One region of the Pseudoduganella sp. jia 9 genome, then DNA from elsewhere that is predicted to be linked to it. Evidence: predicted binding sites of a transcription regulator. Region 1 holds the regulator's gene; the other holds the start of a gene.
What was found. Region 1 encodes sigma-54, which starts transcription at its own class of promoters, with help from an activator protein. Its sites were predicted from a motif close to TGGCANGNAANCTGCTTT; they were not measured.

Region 1 (4,522 bases):
GCGGCGCTGATGCTGCTGGGCGTTGCGGGTCATGCCGCCGCCGAGAAGGCCGATTCGTACAAGCCTACCGAGATCAATTACGGACGCCTCGATGCGGACGACGTCAAGCAGGTCTATACATTCACCGGCGACGTGACGCTCACGCGCGGCACGCTGCGGATGAAGGCCGACAAGGCGGTGGTTACCTACACGCCGGACGGTTACCAGCTGGCCACGCTGACCGGCGGCGGCAAGAAGGTCACGTTCCGCCAGAAGCGCGACGGCGAAGGCGACCAGTGGATGGAAGGCGAAGCCGACCGCATCGAGTACGACGAGAAGGCCGAGCTGGTGAAGATGTACTCGAAGGCGAAGATCCGCCGCCTGGAAGGCAGCAAGCCGAGCGATGAGGTCGAGGGCGAATTCATCTCGTACGACAGCCGCCGCGAGTTCTTCAGCGTGCGCAATACCAGCAGCGGCGCCGACAAGCCGGGCGCCGGGCGCGGCACCATGGTGATCCAGCCGAAGCGCACCGCACCGGCGGCGCCGTCCGCAACGCAACCGCCGGCCGCGCCGGCAGCGGGGAATTAAATGGCGCAAGTGCAGGAAAACTGCAGCAGCACGCTGATCGTGCGCGGCCTGCAAAAGAGCTACGGCAAGCGCCAGGTGGTGCATGACGTGTCGTTGCAGGTGGCGTGCGGCGAAGTGGTCGGCCTGCTGGGGCCGAACGGTGCCGGCAAGACCACGTCGTTCTACATGATCGTGGGCCTGGTCGCGTCGGACGCCGGCACCATCGACCTCGACGGCACCGACATCTCCAGCCTGCCGATCCACAAGCGCGCCACCCTCGGCCTGTCGTACCTGCCGCAGGAAGCGTCGGTGTTCCGCAAGCTGACCGTGGAAGAGAACATCCGCGCCGTGCTGGAGATCCAGAAGGTCGACGGCAAGCCGCTGGGCAAGGCGGCGATCGACGAACGCCTGAACGCGCTGCTGGCCGACCTGCAGATCGAGAAGCTGCGCGAGAACACGGCGCTGTCGCTGTCCGGCGGCGAACGGCGCCGCGTGGAGATCGCCCGTGCGCTGGCGACCAACCCCCGCTTCGTGCTGCTGGACGAACCGTTTGCCGGTGTCGACCCGATCGCCGTGATCGAGATCCAGCGCATCGTGCGCTTCCTGAAGGAGCGCAGCATCGGCGTGTTGATCACGGATCATAACGTGCGCGAAACGCTGGGCATCTGCGACCGGGCGTATATCATCAATCAGGGCAGCGTACTGGCCTCCGGCCGACCCGACGATATCATTGCCGACGAGTCCGTACGCCGGGTATATCTGGGTGAACATTTCCGCATGTGACCGGGCATTAATCAGCTATGAAACAGTCTTTGCAACTGCGCACTTCCCAGCACCTCGCGCTGACGCCGCAATTGCAGCAGTCGATCCGGCTGCTGCAATTGTCCACGTTGGAGCTGCACCAGGAACTGGAACAGCTGCTGACCGATAATCCGCTGCTCGAGCGGCTCGACGACCCGCTCGACCGCTCGGTGCGCCTGCTGGGTGACGGTGCCATCAACACCGCGCAGGCCCCCGGCGAAGCGCCACCGGAAGGCGGGCCACCGCAGGATGCGCCGGCGACGCCCGAACCCGAGCCGTTCGATGGCGGTGGCGAGGGGCTCGATGCCGGCACCGGCGATACCGACTGGAGCAGTGCGGGCAGCGGCAAGGGCCCGGACGACGACGATGCCCGCCCCCAGCTCGAAGCGAGCCACCGCAGCCTGCGCGAGCACCTGATGGAGCAGATGCGCGTGACCGTGCTCGAATCGCGCGACCGGGCACTGGTGGAGCTGATCATCGATGCGCTCGACGACAACGGCTACCTCGAGGAGAGCCTGGAGGAGATCCACGCGCGGCTGCCGGAAGAACTGGAAATCGAGACCGACGAATTGCGTACCGCGCTGAAGATGTTGCAGAGCTTCGACCCGGCGGGCATCGGCGCGCGCAGTGCATCCGAATGCCTGGCCCTGCAGATCCGGCGCATGCCGAATGTGCCGCTGGTGACGCGGCGCATGGCCCTGTGCATCGTTGAAAACCACCTGCAATGGTTCGCCCAGCGCGACTTCAACAAGCTGAAGAAGGCACTCGATTGCGACGACGAAGACTTGCGCGAGGCGCAGGCGGTGATCCGCCAGTGCAACCCGCATCCGGGCGCCGCGTTCGCGGCCGACGTGTCAGACTACGTGGTACCGGATGTGGTGGTGAAGCGGGGGCGCAATGGCTGGATCGTCACATTGAACAACGATGTGATGCCCCGCCTGCGCGTCAACGCGCTGTACGCCAGCCTGCTCAAGCAGGGCAAGGGTGAAACCCAGATGAATGCCCAGCTGCAGGAAGCCAAGTGGCTGATCAAGAATATGCGCCAGCGCTTCGACACGATCCTGCGCGTGGCCCAGGCCATCGTCGAGCGCCAGAAGAACTTTTTCTCGCATGGCGCGGTGGCAATGAGACCCCTTGTGTTGCGTGAAATAGCTGATACACTGGGCCTACACGAGAGCACTATCTCTCGGGTAACAACTCAAAAATATATGCTGACTCCGCATGGCATGTTTGAGTTGAAGTATTTTTTTGGCAGCCACGTGGCAACCGAAGCTGGCGGGGAAGCATCCTCGACTGCGATCCGGGCGCTGATCGTGCAATTCACAGGAGCCGAAGACCCTAAGAACCCTTTATCCGACAGTAAGATTGCGGACATGCTGGGTGAACAAGGCATGGTGATTGCGCGACGCACTGTTGCCAAATATCGCGAAGCATTGAAAATTCCCCCGGTCAGCCTCCGCAAATCCCTGTAAGCAAAACCCTGGCAGCAAATCCTGGTAGTGCTTGGGTTCCTCTGCGCCGCCTTACTTGCTTGGTGGAGAACGCACGAACCTGTAATATCTTCTTTAGGAGTGTGTGTATGAATCTGACCATCAGTGGACACCATATCGACGTTACCCCTGCCATTCGCGAATATGTGCAGAACAAGCTGGAACGCGTCAGACGCCATTTCGATCAGTTGATCGATGTCAGTGTGATCCTGAGTGTAGATAATCTCACCGAGAAAGAGAAAAGACAGAAAGCGGAGATCAACCTGCGGATGTCGGGCAAGACCGTGTTCGTCGAAAGCGTCGCGCAGGATCTTTATGCGGCCATCGACACGCTGATCGACAAGCTGGACCGCCAGGTCATGAAGCACAAGGATAAAGTGCAGAACCACAATCATGAAACCATCAAGTACCTGAGCGAGACCGAAAATCCCGCGTCGACCGCATAACGACGGTCGCAGGTCGCAGTCCCTCGACTGCTGCAACACAAGGGCGCACGATGCGCCCTTTGTTATATGTGGCGCCTGCATGCGCGCCCTGCACACAGGTCTTGCGTACATCCCACGTTTATCCCACATGGTTCGCATCCATGGCTAGAATGAGGCCAATAACGACAACGATGCGAGACACCATGACCGACCACGTCCATATCAAGGTGCGTAACGGCACCGGCTTCATCACACTCGACCGGCCGAAGGCGTTGAACGCGCTGTCGCTCGAGATGATCCGGGCGATCACGGGCGCGTTGCTGGCCTGGCGCGACGACGAGGACGTTGCCGCCGTTGTCATCCGCAGCAGCTCCGACAGGGCGCTGTGCGCGGGCGGCGACGTCCGCTTCTTCCATGCCGCCGGCAGCGCCACGCCGCAGCGCGGCAGTGCCCTGATCGAAGATTTCTTTACCGAGGAATATGCGCTGAATTACCTCGTGCATTGCTTTCCGAAACCCTACGTGGCCGTGATGGACGGCGTGGTGATGGGCGGCGGCATGGGCATCGCGCAGGGCGGACCGCAATGCGGCGTGCGCGTGGCAACCGACCGCACCCGGCTGGCGATGCCCGAGGTGAACATCGGGCTGTTTCCCGACGTGGGTGGCAGCTATTTCCTGGCGCGTGCGCCCGGCAAGCTGGGCGTTTACCTGGCGCTCACGGCGCTGATGATCGGTCCTGCCGATGCGCTGTACTGCGGCCTGGCCGATCATTACGTTCCCGCCCCCGAGCTGCCGCTGCTGGCCGACCTGGTGGGGTCCACCGCCGGTGCCGGACTGCGCGAAGCGGTCGCCATGTTCGCCCGGCCGCTCCGCGGGGAGGCGGGCGCATCGGAACTGCAGGCGCACCGTGCACTGATCGACGACCATTTCGCGCACCGTTCGGTGACCGACATCGTCGCCTCGCTGCGCCGCGACGATCACCCGTTCGCGCAGAACGCGCTGGCCGCGATGGCGCGGCGTTCGCCGCTGATGATGCGCGTGACAGCCGAGATGATACGGCGCGGCGCAACAATGGGCATCGCCGACTGCCTGCGGATGGAGCGCAACCTGGTACGCCGCACGTTCGAGCACGGCGAGGTGATCGAGGGCGTGCGTGCGCTGGCAATCGACAAGGACAATACGCCGCGCTGGAATCCGCCGTCGCTGGACGAAGTGAGCGACGCGATGGTGGACCGCTTCTTCGAACCGGCATGGCCTGCCT
Region 2 (4,522 bases), on a different contig from region 1:
GTAATCGCGCACGATGGTCAGGCCGGCCGGAAACTCGGCCAGGATCAGGCTGCGCACGCGCTCCAGCACTTCATGGATGTTGACATCGCCCACGATGTGCGGACGGCGGTGCGGTGCCAGCAGGCGGTCGACCAGCGTCTGCAGCCGGTCCGCTTCCTTGATGATCACCTGCGTATATTCGCGCAACTGCTGCAGGTGCAGCGGCGGCAGCTCCATCTCGAGCAGCTGGGCCGCGCCGCGGATGCCGCCCAGCGGGTTCTTGATCTCGTGGGCCAGGTTGCGGATCAGCTCCTTGTTGACCTGGCTCTGGTCCAGCAGGCGCTCTTCGCGGTCCAGCTTCATCTGCTGCACGGTCTCGCGCAGTTCCAGCAGTACATTGCCGTCCGGTTCGTCCATTGCGCTGGCGATCGCATGCACGTGCAGCGGCTCGCGCGCGGGGCGCTCCAGCGTCAGTTCCTGCCGCAGGTCGGAAAACTTGTGGGCGCGCGCCTGCACGATCACATGTTCCAGCTCCGCGGGATGGGAAAACAGGTCGCACAGCCGCTGGCGCGACAGGGCCTTCAGCGAACTCTCCAGCATGTTCTCGGCGGCCGCGTTGGCGAAGGCGATGCGGCCTTCGGCATCCACGATCACCACCGCCGAGGCCAGCAGGTCGAGCCCCGCGAACGTGTGGGAACGCGGGATGGCGCCCGCCGCCGCAGCCGCGGCACGGGCGATATTGGTCACAATTTTCATCGTATGTTGGCGATCTCGCGCTGTAGTGCTGCCACGTTCTGTTCCGAGCGGGCGATGGCGTCGCGCAGGCTGGCCACCCGCTCCTGGTACTTGGCGTAGTTGCGCTCGTCGCCGCGCCGTTCCGGCTCGCCGTTGTTGAATTCGCGGCGCAACTCGCCCAGCTTCTGCATTTCGGCGTTCAGTTCGTCGGTCAGGATCTGGCGGCGGTCGGCATCGCGGGCGCGCTGCTCGGACGTGTCCACGCGCGGAAACCCGCTGCGTGGTGCCGTGCTGCCGGACGGGCTTGCGGACGGGCTCGCAGAGGGATTCGCACCCAGTGGCCGGGGCCGCGGTGCGCTTTCCCTTGGCGGCGGCGCCGGAATGGCCGCGTTCGGCAAATCCAGCAGCACGCATTGCCTGCCGCGGATCTGGCGATCCGTGTATTCCTTGCGCCCTTCGGCATCCGTGCAGCGGTAGATCTGCGCCGAAACACCAGCGGTGGCCATCAGTAGAACCAGTAACAACGAGCAGCGTGCGATCATGCCCCGACTATACAACAACCGAAAAAAAACGCGGGGATGGCTCATGCCCTCCCCGCGTCGAGTTGGCTACCGGTGTTTCACTTCCGGCAGCGTCGCCATTACAGCGAGTAGTACATGTCGAATTCGACCGGGTGCGTGGTCATGCGCATGCGCGTGACTTCCGTCATCTTCAGTTCGATGTAGGCATCGATCATCGAATCGGTGAACACGCCGCCGCGGGTCAGGAACTCGCGGTCCTTGTTCAGGTGATCCAGCGCTTCTTCCAGCGATGCGCAGACGGTCGGGATCAGCGCGTCTTCTTCCGGCGGCAGGTGGTACAGGTCTTTCGACGCTGCTTCGCCCGGGTGGATCTTGTTCTGCACACCGTCCAGGCCGGCCATCATCAGCGCGGCGAAGCACAGGTACGGGTTGGCCAGCGGGTCCGGGAAGCGCGTTTCGATGCGGCGGCCTTTCGGGTTCGCCACGTGCGGGATGCGGATCGATGCGGAACGGTTGCGTGCCGAGTAAGCCAGCTTCACCGGTGCTTCGTAGCCAGGCACCAGGCGCTTGTACGAGTTGGTGCCCGGGTTGGTGATCGCGTTCAGGGCCTTGGCGTGCTTGATGATGCCGCCGATGTAGTACAGCGCGAAGTCGGACAGGCCGGCATAGCCGTCGCCGGCGAACAGGTTCTTGCCGTCTTTCCAGATCGACTGGTGCACGTGCATGCCCGAGCCGTTGTCGCCCACGACCGGCTTCGGCATGAAGGTGGCGGTCTTGCCGTAGCTGTGCGCCACGTTCCAGATCACGTACTTCATGTTCTGCGTCCAGTCGGCGCGCTCGACCAGGGTCGAGAACTTGGTGCCGATTTCATTCTGGCCGGCGCCGGCCACTTCGTGGTGGTGCACTTCGACCGGAATGCCCATCGATTCGAGGATCAGGCACATTTCCGAGCGCATGTCCTGGAACGAATCGACCGGAGGCACCGGGAAGTAGCCGCCCTTGACGGTCGGACGGTGGCCGCTGTTGCCGCCTTCGATGTCCTTGTCGGTCGACCACGACGCTTCGTCGGAATCGATCTTGACCATCGCGCCGGACATGTCGATCTTCCACTTCACGGAGTCGAAGATGAAGAATTCTGGTTCCGGGCCGAAGTAGGCGGTGTCGCCCAGGCCGGACGACTTCAGGTAGGCTTCGGCGCGCTTGGCGATCGAACGCGGGTCGCGGTCGTAGCCCTTGCCATCCGACGGCTCGATCACGTCGCACTGCATGAACAGCGTGGTCTCTTCGAAGAACGGATCGATGTTGGCGGTGGTCGGGTCCGGCATCAGGATCATGTCGGATGCTTCGATGCCTTTCCAGCCTGCAATGGAAGAACCGTCGAAAGCATGGCCGCTTTCGAACTTGTCGATATCGAAGTGGGAGACGGGCACGGTGACGTGCTGCTCTTTACCACGGGTATCGGCGAAACGGAAGTCGATGAACTTGACTTCGTTGTCTTTGACCAATTGCAGGACTTCTTCGGCGGTGCGTGCCATTACGTATCTCCTAAGTGAAAAGGGCTGCCGGCACATGGTGCGGCGGAAACTCGTACATCCTAATGCATGAAGCGTGCCAGCAGGAAGCAACTATCGATATGCAGCGAGTTACATTGATCTTGCTCCCTACGGAAACTAAAATCGTCCGTACAGAAACCCACGGCGAATTGCACCAAGATTGCACATTGCGTGACTCGCCCAATTTTGGTGCGGCTGGTTCATTTTGCACCAAGTTTGCGCAATGCGCCCCAAAATGTGGCATGAATGTCCAGGCGGAATTTTTGCCTGCATTCATGCCTCCGACGATAGAGACAGATCCCAAGGATTTAACGCCAAATGAGCACTAACGACATTCTCGAGCGCGCCCGCGAGCGCGGCAATGGCCTGCCCTATGCTGGCGCAGTCACGCCCCAGGAAGCGCACGAGCTGATCCAGGGCAACCCAGCCGTCCGCCTGGTCGATGTGCGCACCAACGCCGAACGCGACTGGGTGGGACGCGTGGCGATCGACGACGCGCAGCATGGTGCCGTGCAGTGGAGCACGTATCCGGGCGGCGTGCCGAATCCGGACTTCCTCGCCCAGCTTGCCGCCGTGGCCGGCAAGGACGACGTGCTGCTGTTCCTGTGCCGTTCCGGCGTACGCTCCCGCCATGCCGCGAAACTGGCCACCGAGAACGGCTATGCCAACAGCTTCGACATCCTGGAAGGGTTCGAGGGAGACAAGGATGCCGAGGGGCACCGCAAGACGGTGGGCGGATGGTGCAAGGCCGGATTGCCCTGGGTGGGCGCCTGAGCCGCGTTTCCTCAAAAACAGGGACGGACCCTGTTTTTGAGGAAACTTGATGATCGCTACAGCGCGTAGGTCAGGCGCGCGTAGACGTAGCGGCCCGAGCGGCCGAAGGGCGAGTAGTTCGTAAACGGGGCGTTGCCGGTGGTGTTCAGCGCCGCGGGATAGGCGTCCGGGTACTGGTCGAACAGGTTTTCCGCGCCCAGTGCCACCGACAGTGCTTCATTGATCTTCCAGCGCCCTTCCAGGTCCACCAGCGTCTTCGCCGACATCGTGTGGTCCAGCGCCGGCGTCGTGCCCGGCGTCAGCACCTTGCCGTAGCGTGTCGCGCGCAGCGTGGCGCCCCAGGGTCCCAGGTTCCAGGTGCCGCTGGCGGTGAACTTGGTTTTCGGCGTGCCCTGTTCGAATGTCAGGACGTTGACGCGGTCGAACAGCGCCGGGGCCGGCGACAACGCGGCCAGCTCGGCCGTCTGCGGTACCTTCGTGACGTCGGTATCCGTGTAATTGCCGGCGACGGTCAGGTCGAAGCGGCCAGCGCTGCCCAGGTTCCACGGGTAGTTCAGTACTACATCGACGCCCTTGGTCGTGGTGTCGACACCATTGATGAAGAAGCGCCCGCCGCCAACGCCGGGGAAGCCGTTCGCGGTGAGGAAATCACGCACGTTCACCTGCGTAAGGTTTTCGGATAGCACGATCCGATTGCGGATATCGATGTGGAACGCGTCCACCGTCAGGCTGCCGCGGCCCAGCTTCGCCACGGTGCCCAGCGAGAAGTTGGTGGACTTCTCGGCGTCCAGCGGCTTCGCGCCGAGCGCCACGGCGGCCGCATCGGTCGGCTTGAACGTGGTGATGTCGAACGGAATGCCGTTGATGAAATTGGTCGACGTGGACGTGAAGAACTGCTGCTGCATCGACGGCGCGCGGAAACCGTTCTGCACGGAGCCGCGCAGCGCGAAGTTCGGCGTG

Region 2: a site for sigma-54 is predicted at 2,832-2,849, ahead of glnA (type I glutamate--ammonia ligase). Genes of this name have one in related genera too.

Annotation. Positions count from the first base shown of each region.
Region 1 covers NZ_JBUPWE010000004.1:289,014-293,535, reverse strand. Annotated here, with positions in the region: gene lptA (lipopolysaccharide transport periplasmic protein LptA) at 1-567, shown strand, start outside; gene lptB (LPS export ABC transporter ATP-binding protein) at 568-1,329, shown strand; gene ACY34H_RS06205 (RNA polymerase factor sigma-54) at 1,347-2,819, shown strand; gene hpf (ribosome hibernation-promoting factor, HPF/YfiA family) at 2,927-3,283, shown strand; gene ACY34H_RS06195 (enoyl-CoA hydratase/isomerase family protein) at 3,466-4,522, shown strand, end outside.
Region 2 covers NZ_JBUPWE010000018.1:155,612-160,133, reverse strand. Annotated here, with positions in the region: gene glnL (nitrogen regulation protein NR(II)) at 1-735, opposite strand, end outside; gene ACY34H_RS23545 (DUF4124 domain-containing protein) at 732-1,220, opposite strand; gene glnA (type I glutamate--ammonia ligase) at 1,355-2,770, opposite strand; gene ACY34H_RS23535 (rhodanese-like domain-containing protein) at 3,107-3,562, shown strand; gene ACY34H_RS23530 (TonB-dependent receptor plug domain-containing protein) at 3,619-4,522, opposite strand, start outside.